One region of the Exiguobacterium sp. TDN 0502 genome, then DNA from elsewhere that is predicted to be linked to it. Evidence: predicted binding sites of a transcription regulator. Region 1 holds the regulator's gene; the other holds the start of a gene.
The links. Region 1 encodes Rex, which represses fermentation and respiration genes when NADH is low (regulators of the CRP and FNR family bind a similar motif). Its sites were predicted from a motif close to TTGTGAAATATTTCACAA; they were not measured.

Region 1 (7,457 bases):
TTTTAGTGATGACGACCGTTTTCGTAACGACGTGTCCACCAAGATCCTTCAGTTTCAAGTTGTACGTGTTTTTTCCTTTTTTGAGCGTCACTTTTTTCGTGATCGTCTTCTTGAAGGCTTTCATGACGTACGGCTCTTTGAACGTCCGGCGGTATTCCGCACTCCCGTTGAAGTCAAAGCGTAATTCGCTGTAGTTATCGCGAAGAACGATCTTCATCTCAGCTGTTTTTGTTTTGCTTGAAACGGTTTTTGGTGCAGTGACGCGAATCGTCGGTAATTCTGTGTCGATGATGACTTGACGGTTGAACGCTATACGATTTCCTTTACCATCGTACGCCTCAACCTTGAATGACTTGACGCCATCCGTCGTGTACGTCACGTCATGGCTGAACGCATAGTTCTGTTGCGCCGCATCAAAGCGCAGTTTGACAGATTTACCGTTAATCTTGAACGATTTAATGCCTGACTCATCCGAGACGTGACCTGCGATGTTGATGACTTTTGATGTCGCAAGACCAAGTGCGACCGGTGTATCGATTTGAACATTTGGTACGGCTTTATCGACACCCGTCGTGTTGACGTCTTTTTTCACACTGTTTCCGGCATAATCCTTCACGACGAAGGCAATCTTCGCGCGCTCCGGAAGATCGGTCAACGTATACGCTTTTTCCGTTGCAGCAAGCGGTTGTTTCAAGACACTCTTACCATTGACGAGGATATCGTATGACGCGACACCTGTTCCTTGGTCACCTGCTGTCCACGAGAGCATTGATTTCTTAGCATCCCACTTCACGGTTGCCGCCGGTTTTTTCGTATCGACATAGACTGGGAATAGGTTCGACTGCCATTTTGCATTCGGATAATCGATCACGGATTTGACTTTGTAGTAGTAAAGACCATCCTTGACCGGTTTCCCGTTGATCGTTCCGTCCCAAGCAGCGCTTGTGACTGGTGTGTATCCGTCCTCTGAACCGCTATCGTAGTAGTTCTTGACGACGTCCGTTTGCATATCGAGCTTCTGGAGCGTTGTTTTATTCCGGTCAAGAATCGAGTACTCGACTTTTTTCGCGTTACGAAGGAACGAGATGATCGGGAAAGCTTCATCTGCGCTACCATCGTTGTTTGGTGAGAACGAGACTTTGTTTGCGACGACGTCTCCAGCAGCGTTCGCGCCGAGGAACTCAAAATCATCCTTCACTTCAGTCGCTAGACCTGTCAATCCGTAGAACGTGTTGTCTTCATCGTACAGTGGTGCGTCTAGAATCGGAGCTTGATCCCACTTTCCTTTGAAGCCAACGTAAGGAACCGTCAGTTCTGGATTTTTACTCTTCGTATCAATCAAACGGACGAAGCCTTCGACGAAGTAGCCGTTCTCAAAGACTTGTTCGAGCGGAAGTTCGTTTGCCCAGTCCGTTGTATCCTTCAGATCGACCGATACACTGACTTTCGTTGAGCTCTTCGGATTGATCGAGACCGAACTTGCTTTCTTCGAGCCGACTGCGAATGAGATCGGATATGTGCCCGTGTTTGCATCCACTGTTCCGATCGTTCCTTTTTTGAAGATTCCGTTCGCCTCTAAGAAGTTCGACCCTTCCGCACCGAGATCCGATTGAACGGTTCCCGCTAGCTTATACGTCACTTTTTCACTGCTGTAGTTTTTCAAATCAAGCGTAAACGTGAACTTCTCGCCGACTTCCTTCAAGGACGCCTTCCCTTCACCTGACTTCGTCTCCGTGACGACGACTGGCGTCTTCATGGCAGCACGCAGGTCCATCAGTCCCGCGCCTTCACGACGTGGGGAGTAGAAGTTGCCTGTGTTTTGCTGAGCATTGTATTTTCCTTGATCAAGTTGCGGACGCGACGTATTCATCAAGATATTCTTCGCGAGCTTAACGCGTGTCGCACCGTTAACCTTGAAGTCTTTTGCGATCCGTTGCATGACGAGTGCCGTTCCACCAGCGACATGTGGTGCCGCCATCGAAGTTCCACTCATGACGCCATACTCGTTATCGTTAAGTGTCGAGTAGATTTTTCCACCAGGTGCTGTGATTTCTGGTTTGAAGTCAAGGCTTGGTGTGACACCCCAAGACGTAAAGTCAGACATTTGTCCTGCGACCGGATTATCGGCGGAGACTGCTTTTCCATCGAACGTGACAGTGATTGCCTTGCCCTCTTTTGCTTTTGCTTCAAGATCGTTCCCGTCCGCGAGACTGAGCGTCACCATCGGAATTGTCGGATTGTTGAGGGCCATGCTGACGTAATCGCCGTGATCGACTTTACCACGAATGATGACACCTGCTGCCCCTTGTTTTTCCGCTTCTGCTTGGATCATGCTGTAGTTGAAGTTACCGTTACGTACGACGAAGACGACTTTCCCTTTGACGTCTTTACCAGCGTAGTTCGCTTCTTGACCGTCACCGACATATACGACTTCCTTCGGCTCTTTATCAAAGACAGCAATCGGATTCGGTGAATCCTGTTTTTGGTAGGCCAAATAACCGGCATCCTGCCCGTCGATCGTCAGCGCCATGCCTTCAAGCGTCAATTTTGTATTTTCGAGCGATGCGACTTGGAGTGCCTGACTCGTTAATCCTGGTGCACCGACGACACCGATATCCGGGTTTGCTGTGTACGGGTTACCGGCACCATGACCGGCGAATGCCGAGTTACCGGCAGAAATCGCACATAAGATCCCGTTGTTCATCGCATTGACGATTGCGCGTTGTTCCGGATCATCTGCATTGACGAATGATGACGTCGAACCGAGACTCATATTGATGACATCCGCGCCGAGAGCGATCGCGTCATCGATTGCTTTAATATAGATATCACTGAATGTCGATGGCATCCCTGGATCATTACCAAAGACCTTCATCGCAAGCAGTTGTGTTTCCGGTGCAACTCCTTTGATGCCGCCATTCGCTTCATCCCCGTTTGCGCCGACCGTACCCGCGACGTGCATCCCGTGCATCGACGCGCCCGCACCTAAATCACGGATTTCGCTATCGTGGTCGGCGTAGTTATAGCCGTACGGTACTTTTTCCGTGAAGTACTTTCCTTTTAAGCCTTTTGTTTCTTTAGCACTTTCGACTTTTGACGCTGTTAAATCAATCTTCGTCTCTGGACTTAAAACCATGTCCTTATGCGACGGATCAATTCCCGTATCGATGACGGCGACGACAGTTCCTTCCCCTTTGAATCCGTAATCCTGCCATGTTTCCTTAGCATGGACGAGATCCTTGCTGTACAACATATCTGGTTTTGCAGCTTTCGCCACTTCTGGACGCGCGTATTCATGCGCAATATGTACATCCTTTACGCCGGCAAGTCGTTTGATGCTTTCAATATCACCGAACTTCACTTCACCACTGAATCCGTTAATGACGGTCGTGAAGCTTTCTTTATAGGTAACGGGAATCGCTTTTTTAGCGATCGCTGATTTAACCGCTTTTTGAACGCTGACGAGACGATCCTTGATCGATTCCTTTTCGGTATTGCTCAATGTGCTATACCGCTTGTTTTGCGCCTGTGCGATCTGGATTGCCGGCTTCTGATCCATCTCGATGACGACACGGACTTTATCCGACTGCTTGTAGACTTTTTCCTGCCCTGACTTCTTCAGTGAGAGTGCTTGCGGCTTTTGCCCGCTCGCTTTGTCTTGCGACGACAGTGCACCTTGGGCACTGACTAAATTGGAGGACGTCATCAGGACGGCCGCCATAAGCGCAATCTTCTTCTTCATGCTTTCGTTTCTCCTTTTCTAAAAAACCATAATAAAATGATGGTAAAACAGTTAAACGAAAATTCTGTATTTTTAGTTTAATGAATTTAATGGGAATAAACAATTTAGTTTTGTCTGTTTTTTTAATTTATTTCTTTTTCATACCATATTATATTATGAGGAATTTAACTGGAAACAAACAAAAACCCTTCGATTGCTCGAAGGGTTGGATGTATGAAGATGGTGGAGACTATCGGGATCGAACCGACGACCTTTTGGCTGCCAGCCAAACGCTCTCCCAGCTGAGCTAAGCCCCCATGAATTATCTTTAGTATACGCATCACTAACTACTTTATCAATATAAAAATAACGCTTTCACGAAAAAAGAATTCCTTCCACGATTTGGAAGGAATTCACGATTCATTTATTCAATTCACGCATGATATCCGCCTGTCGTTCAAGCTCTGCCTGTTGTTCAAGGATCAAGACCTTTTTATACGTTCGCGCAGAAATCAGGATGCTGATTTCATACAAAACGAATAACGGCACCGAGATCATCAAATGCGACGTCACGTCCGGCGGGGCAATCAATGCCGCAACGACGAACAATGCGAAGTAGGCATACTTCCGATTTTTCCGCATGAGATGTGGCGTCACAAGACCAAGACGTGTTAAGAACATCGTCACGACCGGCAGCTGGAACAATAAACCGAACGGCATCGTCAACCGGATCAAGAAACTAAAATAGTTTTCGACCCCGATGACTTGTTCGATGCCAAGTTCCTTCCCGAGATCCGTCGAGACTTCAAGCAGAAACGGTAGCAACCAGAAATACGAGAAGGCTACTCCGGACAAAAACAGAAAGAAGATGACCGGAATATACGTCAATGTTGCTTTTTGTTCCTTATCATACAGTCCCGGACGGACAAACGCCCAGAGTTGGTACATCCAAAACGGAGACGCTAAGATCAGCGCAATGATGAACGCGAGGTTTAAATATAACATTAAAGGATCTGCGACGTTGAAAGCATTCAAGCCGATACCAAGCTCTTTTAAATCCGCTTGCAGGAAACGGACGAGCGGTCGGACGAGCGGAAACGCGACAGCGAACAGGACGACGACGATGAGGAGCGACCAGACGATCCGCTTTCGCAGTTCGTCGAGGTGCGACGTCATGCTTTGTTCTTGATCAACCGCCATGATTCAATCACTTCTCTTTCGGTTCGTCCTTTTTATCATCGTCCATGATGCCGTTTGTGGCATTCTTGAACTCTTTCAATGTCTGACCGGCAGCACGACCGAACTCCGGTAACTTCTTCGGTCCGAAGATGATCAACGCGACGACTGCGATTAATCCGATGCTCGCAGGTCCGATACCTAGTGTGAGCGGGATAAGGTTTTCCATTATGATTTCACTCCTTCAGCTGATTGCGAATAATGCTTCATGAAATAAACTAACGACTGCAACTCGATCGATAAATCGATGTGATGGACCCGGACACTTGCCGGCACGTTCAATCGTGCAGGCGTAAAGTTCAGGATGCCTGTCACACCATACTCGACTAACTCATCCGCTACTGACTGTGCGAACTGGGACGGAACCGTCAAGATGGCGACATCGACCTGGTTCGCTTCGATTTGCTCTTTCATGTCCGAAACATGATAGATTGGAACGTCATGCGTCGTTGTTCCGACCTTCTCTTCGTCCGCATCAAACGCAACGACTATCCGAGTACTATTATTCTTTAAAAAGTTATAATTTGCAAACGCTGTTCCGAGATGACCGACCCCGATTAAGGCGACATTCGTCACCTCATCTTGATTCAAGGTTTTCCGGAAAAACGTCAAAAGGTGTTGGACGTTGTATCCATAGCCCTTTTTTCCCAGTGCCCCAAAGTAGGAAAAATCGCGACGAATCGTTGCTGAATCAACCTTCACCGCTTCACTTAACTCAGCAGAAGAGACGCGGAGCTTACCTGAATTGTATAAACTTTGGATGAAACGATAATATAGCGGCAACCGTTTTGCTGTCGCTTGTGGAATTTTTGTGTCTGGTCCATTCATCCTGCAGTTCCCCCTTCGGCCACATCCATCGTGGCACCCAAATCTTTGCAAAAAGCTTTCTACTCTCCTTGATTGTAAACCACTTCACATAGAGTCACAAATAATATATTCCGCAGGACCGCGTGCTTTTGTTCGTGATAGACTAAAGGGTGGAAGGATGGATGGAAATGATACTCTTACAAGTCAACCAACTCTCGAAATCATTCGGCGTCGAGCCGATTTTAGAAAATATCAAACTCGAAGTACAAGAACGCGACCGGATCGCACTCGTCGGTCGAAACGGTGCCGGTAAATCAACCTTGCTTAAAATCATTGCCGGTGAACTCAGTCACGACTCCGGTGACATCATGAAAGGCAAAGACGTCAAAATCGGTTATCTCGCGCAAGACAGTGGTCTCGAATCGAATGAGACGATCTGGAACGAGATGCTGACCGTCTTTGAACATCTGCAGGAGCAAGAACGGACACTGCGCCGGATGGAGATCGAGATGGGCATGGAGCATATCTTGAACGATCCGGTCGCTTACGATCGTCTCCTGAAGACATACGATCAAGCGCAACATGACTTCTCAGAAGCCGGTGGTTATCAGTTTGAAGCGAATATCCGCTCCGTCCTGCACGGGATGCGCTTTTATCCGGATGATTATTCGCGCCGGATCCAGACGTTATCCGGTGGTCAACGGACACGTCTCGCCTTAGCGAAGATGCTCCTGCAAGCACCTGAACTCCTCATTCTCGATGAGCCGACCAATCACCTGGATATCGATACGCTCGCCTGGCTCGAGAGTTATCTCAGCGGCTACCGCGGTGCCGTCCTGATCGTCTCGCATGACCGGTATTTCCTCGATCAGGTCGTCAATGTCGTCTACGAGCTCTCGCGTAACATCTGTCGTAAGTTCACCGGGAACTATACGAAGTATCTGGAGCAAAAGGCAGCGTTATATGACCAGGAAATGAAACAGTTCGAACAGCAGCAAGAAGAAATCGCGAAGATGCAGGACTTCATTCAACGCAACATCGCCCGGGCGACGACGACAAAACGTGCCCAAAGTGTCCGGAAGCGGCTCGAGAAGGTCGAGCGGCTCGATCGACCAGATGGCGATGAACGCAGTACGGTCCTGTCCTTCCCGATTGAAAAACAAAGCGGGAACGACGTCCTGCAAGTCAACCAGCTGGCGATCGGTTACGAAGAGGCCGTCTCAAAAGACATTACGTTCCGCCTGCAACGCGGCGAATCCCTCGCCCTCGTCGGACCAAACGGAATCGGGAAGTCAACGCTCCTAAAAGTTCTCGTCGGACGTCTTCGTCCCCTGTTCGGTGATTTCCGCTTCGGAACCGGCGTCTCGATCGGCTATTACGATCAAGAGCAGGCAGAGCTCAATGACCGGAATCGTGTCATCGATGAGATTTGGAACGAATGGCCACTGATGCGCGAACAGGAAGTCCGTTCTGTCCTCGGACAATTTCTGTTCGGCGGTGACGACGTCTTCAAAATCGTCCACGAGTTATCCGGTGGCGAACGCGGACGTCTCGCACTCGCAAAACTGAAACTCCGGAAAACGAACGTCCTCGTCCTCGATGAGCCGACGAACCACTTGGACCTGGATTCGAAGATGGTCCTTGAAAATGCCCTCGTCGACTATGAAGGAACGCTACTGTTCGTCTCCCACGA
Region 2 (7,457 bases), on a different contig from region 1:
ATGTCGAACAATACTGGGATTTGTATGAGCTCGGTGAAAAACTACTTGATATCGGGAGCCAACAACAGATGTGGCGCTTTAACCATATGAGCACCGTCGAGCGGATTATCGGACAAAAACCAGGTACAGGCGGGTCATCTGGTGTCAGTTATCTACGGCGCGTGCTCGACCACCGGTTCTTCCCGGAACTGTGGTCGGTCCGCACGACATTATGAGGAGGATGCAGCAATGACGCGATGGATTGATGTTTCACAACCACTTGATCGCCACGTCACGACGTGGCCGGGCGATACACCATTTGAGGCTACACTGACATGGAATAAGACAGACACCGGTTCCGTCAACGTCGGCAAAGTAACGATGAGCCTGCATACCGGCACTCATGTCGATGCACCATTTCACTTTGATGATGCCGGACAAAGGATCATCGATCTAGATCCGGATCTCTATATCGGACATGCGCGTGTCATTTATTTGCCGGGTCGAACAGACATCACGGCCGCTGATTTGGAAGGATTTGATCTCACTGACGTCCGACGCTTAATCATCAAAACGGATGGCTGGATCGATAAGTCGACTTTCCCGGAGACGATTCCCGTGTTGACGCCAAGTCTTGCCGAGCGACTCGGAGAACTTGGAATTTCGCTGATTGGTCTCGATTTACCAAGCGTTGATGCAATCGATAGTAAGGAAATGGCCGCCCATCACGCCCTTGCGCAGCATGATGTCCATATCCTCGAAGGACTTGTTCTTGATACGATCACGCCCGGTGATTATCATTTAAATGCTGTTCCACTTCCACTTGTTGACGGCGACGGTAGTCCCGTCCGTGCCTTACTTCGTCCTTACTAAACAAAAATCCGCCCAGCAGAGCGTCTGCTGGGCGGATTTTTTACTGATGTAGCGGCTCAAACAAACTCACTTCGATCTGATGAATGACGTGTCCGAGGATCGCAAGCGACGCATCGACCTCAAATCCTTGATCGAGGGAATGATTGGCCCCTTCAATGACATCAATCTTCAGTTGCGAGGCCCGACACGTTTCGAGGAGCGATTCATCATAAAACTTATCGGCTGTCCCGATGACGAGGAGCCCAGCTTGCGACGAATTGGAGATTTGCTTGACCACTTCATTCAGGACGGGTGTTAAAAAGACAAAGCGTGCTTGCTGTAAGTTTGGTTTAGCAAGTAAAGCGGCAAGCGGAATCGTTCCTAACGACTTCGCAATGAACTGAACGTTCTCATATGGATGCGTCGCGAGTACTTCTGAGACGACAGCGTCGACCCGGCGCGTCATGCACGTATTCGATTCAGCGTCCGTCATCGCAAATAACTCTTCTGTCACATAATGAATACAGACGACATCGATGCCTCGGGCGAGTAATGCCATCCGGCTGTAGTAGAAGTAAGGATGATCGTATAGGTACGACGCTCCCGAAATCAAGAAGCAGACCTGTTTGGATCTCATTTGAAAATGATCATATGAAACGGTCGTCTGATCGACGACGATGGATGATTGTTCGATGCGCATGAAACCCCTCCACACTTTTTCTAGACTTTACCATTTCAGAAGTGGACTGTCATGCCTTTTTCGCTCTTTCTTTTTTCATGAATAAGGAGTGTGATGTAAGAAACCATCGGCTTATATCATCCCTAACGAAAGCCACTTTGTTGCTTTCTTTTCCTGTAGGAGTCGAGGATGAATCTGCTTCTTCTCCCATTTAACAAAAAAGGTCGCTTTCCGATTTTTCATTCGGAAAACGACTTTCTGTTCGTCAAATAGTTGTGGATTACCCTCTATCTTTTACTACTTATTAGCCAATCGGAGCAAACACCGACTGCTCGACTTGTTTTAACTCGTAAAACGCACCTTGTCGTGCCATCAATTCGGCATACGTTCCGACTTCGATGACCTGTCCTTGATCCATGACGATGATGTGATCCATCGCTTCAAGACCTACTAAGCGGTGACTGACGAGAACGAGTGTCGCGTCCGTTGCTCGCGCGAACAATCGATTGAGAATCATCTGTTCCGTCAAAGCATCAACGGAAGACGTCGGTTCATCCAGCAAGTAAAGCGATGCTTCCCGTAAGAGCACACGGGCAATCGCCAAGCGTTGTTTTTCTCCTCCAGACAAGTTCTCCCCTTTCTCCAATACACGGTCGTTTAATTCGAACGTCGTTAATCCGACATCGTCGAGTGCTTGTCGCATCGCTTCGTCCGTTGCTGCTTCATTTGCGAGTAACAAATTGTCGCGAAGCGTTCCATAAAAGTAGTGATTCTGCTGCAGGACGACATTTGCGTGCTGCCAGAGTCCTTCCGGATCAACGGTCTGACTGTCTTGACCAGCAATCGTCAATCCGTCCGTCGGATACATCCGTAACATCAATTGAAGTAACGTGGATTTCCCGGAGCCACTCGCCCCGACGATTGCCGTCTTCTTCCCGGCCGGAATCGAGACGGTGACGTCACGTAAGACTGGACGTGGGGCATCAGGGAACGTGAACGTCAACGCGTTCGTTTCAAAGGATGGTGCCTGATCGAGGACGAATGGAGGATACGTCGGCTCCTCTTGTTCGGTCACGACTTCATCAAGTCGTTTCGCAGCATGACGGCTATCTTCGAAGAAGCCCGGTAAAATCGCCATCGGTGCCGCATTTTCAAAAACGGTCAGCGATGTCATGACGAGTAAGGCGAGGAAGACCCCTTCGAGCTGTCCGCTCGCGACGAGATAGGCACCGACACCCAGAACGAGCCAGGAGATGATCAACGTCACCATCGTATTCAAGGCCAGGTTCGAAACGGCGTGTAAGCCATTGCGTTTTTCTTCCTCGACATACCGTTTTGCGACGGCATTCAAGTCCTGTTCTTTTTGATCAAGTTGCTGGTAAATCTTTAAGTCACGATAGCCTTGGAACAACTCTGTCACTTCTGTCGACAAGTCACCACGTCGGACACGGACTGAGCGGGCGAAACGCTGTTCACGGTACGCGAACCAACCTGGAATCAAGAAACCGGTCAGAATCAGACCAAGCAATAACAGTCCGGCAATCGTCCACGAGAAGAAACTGACGAAAAAGATCGTACAGAAGAAGACGAGCAACAACACGATCGGTGGATAAAGGACGCGTAAGAACGTATTTTGCAGACTTTCGACGTCACCGACAATCCGGGCAAGTAAGTCCCCACTGCGGTACTTCCCGAAAATCCCTGGCGCAAGCGGCTCGAGTCGACGGTAAAATGACGTCCGGATGTCACTGAGGATCGTAAACGTCGCCCGGTGCGAATAATAGCGTTCTGCATATCGACTGACGGCACGCGTCAGGCTCGACACTTTTTGCAGCGCAATCAAAACGGCGAGCGTCTGGATCGGTGGCAACAAGGCTGCCTTTGAAATCAGGTAACCACTTGCTGCGAATAACCCGACCGCCGTCACTCCGGCGAGGACACCGAAGAAGATCGACCAGGCGATATCCCGTTTTTGATGCACCATCAACCGAAAGACTCCTAGTAATTCCTTCATCGTGTTTCCTCCCCTCTCTGGACGCTCCGCATCCGCGCATATTCCGAATCGCGACCGAGCAATTCTTTGTGTGTGCCGCGGTCGACGATTCGTCCGCCGTCGAGGACGACGATTTGATCCGAGCGCTCGATTGTATGCAGGCGGTGTGCAACAGTGATGACCGTCGCTGTTTGTCCAAGCTGCTCAATTGCTTGTTGGAGTAGTCGCTCCGTTTTGACGTCGAGTCCTGTCGTCGGTTCATCAAAGACGATGACGTTCGGTCGTTTCAAGAATGCGCGTGCCAACGCAACACGCTGTTTCTCGCCACCCGATAGACCACGTCCGCCCTCTCCGATCACCGTGTCGATCCCTTCAGGTAACGTCGCAATCAGCTCCTCGAGCCCTGCTGCCTGCGCCGCCTCAAAAATCTCTTCCGGCGTCGCTTGACGGAGTTCACCGATCGCGATGTTTTCTGCCAGCGTTCCGGCATACAGATACGGATGTTGCGAGATGTAGCTCAACTGACGGAACCAACTTGCTTCCGCCACCTGACTGCGCTCGATCCCGTCAAGCAGAATCCGTCCTTCTTTTGGATCCGCGAGTCCGGCAATCAACTGTAAGACAGTTGACTTACCAGCGCCACTGCGACCGATCAACGCCACCTTTTGATACGGTTCGATCACAAGTGTCACGTCTTGTAAGGCAAAACGTCCTTCTTGATACGTAAAATCAACTTCATCCAAGGCGATTCGTGGTGGACGGTTCATCGAAAGTTCTGATTGACCGAAGGCAACGGGACGATCGTCTGCCGTCAGTTCGGCTGCGATCTGTTTCGCTGCCGCGACACTACCGCGTCCCGTATGGAAGGCAGCTCCCATCTCTTTTAAGGCAAGATAGTATTCTGGTGCCAACACGAGCATCAGGAACGCCGGGATGAAGGTGATGCTTTGGAACAAAATCAAACGCAGACTGACTTCAAGTGCGATCATTCCCATACTGAGCATCGAGATGAACTCAAGCATCAACGACGACAAGAAGGCGAGCTTCAAGACCGTTAACGTCGCATCCCGGAAATCAAGACTGCTTTTTTCGATGACGTCACGTTGTCGTTTCGCACGACCAAATAACTTCAAGGTCGTCAGTCCCTGCAACGTATCAAGGAACGTTCCCGAGAACGCCGTCATCTTCTCGAGTTGAGCATCGGCCCGCTTTTGCGTCATGATGCCGATGATGATATAAAACAACGGAATGAACGGTGCCGTGATCATCATGACGAGACCGGTGATCCAGTCATAGCTGAATGCCGCGATCAAGACCATCAAGGGAACGATCGTCGTCTGGACGACTTTCGGCAAGTATTGACTGTAATAGCTGTCCATCTCGTCTACGGCGTCGAGCAAGACACTGACTTTCTGTCCCGCTTGCCCTTGTAGCATCATCTCGACCGAGCGACCTGTGTATTTCGCAACGAGCGCTTCCCGGAGTGCCTGCTTCATGTGCGCCGATAACGTCGTACCGAGACGACCGTTCCAATACGTCACGGCGACCCGGAGCAACAGCATCCCGAGAACGACGAGCAGTAACGGAATGACGGCTTCAAACGGTTGACCTTTTAGGAAAATGCGATCGACCGTCAACACGATGCCATACGATTGACCGACGACCGCGACCCCCATCAGGAAAGCTGCAATGATGAATTGAACGAGAATACTGCGTGGAATCTGGACGATTCCTTTTAATGGATTCATATACAAACGTCCTTTCACAAAGTGTGAACGACTTTTAGTGAATATTTTCACATATCGTACATTTAGTATACCGAATCCAGAACGGGGATGCCATGCAGATGCTGTCGAAAAGGTGTGACGGTTTTGTGAGAGCATATGAATCGACAATTCTTTCGAATGAAACTATTATGGATATACATTATCCACGTTTAACGAAAGGGGACTTCTCATGCAAATGAAAACCGGGGTCGAGCAATCCGTTTATGCGATGTTGCTCTTGACCTTCCTACCGGAGCGCGCCGTGTTACCTGGCGAATTCATCAGTCAGCAACTTGGGGCTTCACCGACTTACTTCCAAAAGCTCTTACGAAAACTCGTCCAAGCGGATCTGTTGTATTCCGTACCGGGTGCCAAAGGGGGCTTTCGCTTACGGCGTCCGGCAGACGAAATTCAAATCTTTGATGTCTATCAAGCGATCGAGGGCAAACAGACGTTGTATGCGTCAAGCGGTGTCTTCGAGGATTTGATGGGGATTCAGGAACAGGAAATCGGTCTGCTCTCGAATCTGATGACAGAGGCAGAAGAGGCGTGGCAATCAACACTGAAACGTGAATCGATTGGCTCGATTCGTCAAGCGATCGATGCCTCCTGTCCACCGGAACACTTAGAACGGTTGCATGCGTTAATCACAGACCGGATGATGACACTTTAATGAACAGAAAGAGGTTATGACCATGGTATTAAATCGTTATTTTGACTTATTCGACGCGTCACGCACGGACGCACAAGCGTTTGAGGATCTCGTGTCCTTATTTACGACAGACATCACGTTCGTTTTGAACGGACAACCAAAGCATGGCATCGACGCCTGGAAACAATTCGTCCGTCATGTATTCACGGCGAATCAGGATATTAAGCACATGTATGCAGGCTGGGAAGAGACAACACCCGGAACGTATGAAACACGCTGGGCCGTGTGCGGGAAACGGGCCGACGGTAGTGTCTTCACGCAGGACGGAAAAGATATCGCACGTCTTGATGAAAACGGACGAATCGCTTACCTGGAGAACGTTCCGGATGATCCGACGATGTTCCGTTCATAAGGTAAGTTCCTATCAGCAAAAAAACGGGGTTCCGCTTTTAAGCAGACCACCGTTTTTTGCATATCCGTTACAGGTTTTTCGCTTTGAAGGTATCTCCACCTTCGATCGTGCCGCTATCAAAACCTTTTTGGAACCAACGCTCCCGTTGTGCCGATGTCCCGTGGGTGAAGCTTTCCGGTACGACATATCCTTGTCCTTTTTCTTGCAGCGTATCATCCCCGACAGCATTCGCTGCCGTCAACGCTTCTTCGAGATCCCCTTCTTCGAGTAAGTTTTCACCTTGCGCATGGTGTGCCCAGACGCCGGCATAATAATCCGCCTGTAGCTCGAATCGAACGAGGTACTTATTGAATTTCTCCTCACTCATCTGTTGTCGCAGTGGCATGATCTCGTCTGACTTTCCGAGTAACGTCTGGACGTGATGCCCGACTTCATGGGCAATGACATAGGCCATCGCAAAATCGCCCGGTGCCCCGTACTTTGTCTGCAGTTCATCATAAAAGCTTAAATCGATGTATAATTTCTGATCACCGGGACAATAAAAGGGACCGACGGACTTCCCTGCTTGTCCGCAAGCCGAACTGACTTGATCCGTATATAAGACGAGCTTCGGTTTTTTATAGGTTTTGCCATCCTCTTTGAATTCTTTCGTCCAGACGCGTTCCGTATCCGCTAAGACAACGGAAACGAAATCCGCTGCTTCTTTTTCCTGTGCTGTTTCTTCGTACGTCGTATTTTGCTGATCTCCGCCGGTTAAGTCTCCGAGTAATTCAGCTGGATTACCGCCCATCAAGGTGATGACGATCAGCAGGATGATTCCGACACCACCACCGATGCCGGCAATTCCTTTCCCTCCCATTCCCCGTCGATCCTCGACGTTTGAACTGCGTTCTCTTCCCTTCCATTTCATACGCTTTCCCCCTACTCGTTTCGTTGTAGGTCTTTACCCGAAAGCGTTCGTCCGTAACGCTCCGTCTTAGGATGGACGTTACTTCTCGTATTCATTGCTAAAATAAGTACATCCATTTCTAGGAATATCGCCCTCCTGTAGAGAAGAAGTTCAGCACGGATTTTCGCAGAAAGGAGTTGTCCGATGCACTCGTTCCGTCAACGTCTCAAGAACT

Region 2: a site for Rex is predicted at 5,287-5,304, ahead of cydD (thiol reductant ABC exporter subunit CydD). Genes of this name have one in related genera too.

Annotation. Positions count from the first base shown of each region.
Region 1 covers NZ_JBOZGJ010000009.1:113,065-120,521, forward strand. The annotation lists gene ACRPK8_RS11005 (S8 family serine peptidase) at 1-3,742, opposite strand, end outside; tRNA gene ACRPK8_RS11010 (tRNA-Ala) at 3,963-4,038, opposite strand; gene tatC (twin-arginine translocase subunit TatC) at 4,142-4,921, opposite strand; gene ACRPK8_RS11020 (twin-arginine translocase TatA/TatE family subunit) at 4,929-5,126, opposite strand; gene ACRPK8_RS11025 (redox-sensing transcriptional repressor Rex) at 5,126-5,785, opposite strand; gene ACRPK8_RS11030 (ATP-binding cassette domain-containing protein) at 5,953-7,457, shown strand, end outside.
Region 2 covers NZ_JBOZGJ010000007.1:118,226-125,682, forward strand. The annotation lists gene kynA (tryptophan 2,3-dioxygenase) at 1-215, shown strand, start outside; gene kynB (arylformamidase) at 229-852, shown strand; gene ACRPK8_RS09415 (cyclase) at 893-1,531, opposite strand; gene cydC (thiol reductant ABC exporter subunit CydC) at 1,815-3,524, opposite strand; gene cydD (thiol reductant ABC exporter subunit CydD) at 3,521-5,251, opposite strand; gene ACRPK8_RS09430 (Rrf2 family transcriptional regulator) at 5,460-5,942, shown strand; gene ACRPK8_RS09435 (nuclear transport factor 2 family protein) at 5,965-6,333, shown strand; gene ypfJ (KPN_02809 family neutral zinc metallopeptidase) at 6,401-7,243, opposite strand; gene ACRPK8_RS09445 (hypothetical protein) at 7,427-7,457, shown strand, end outside.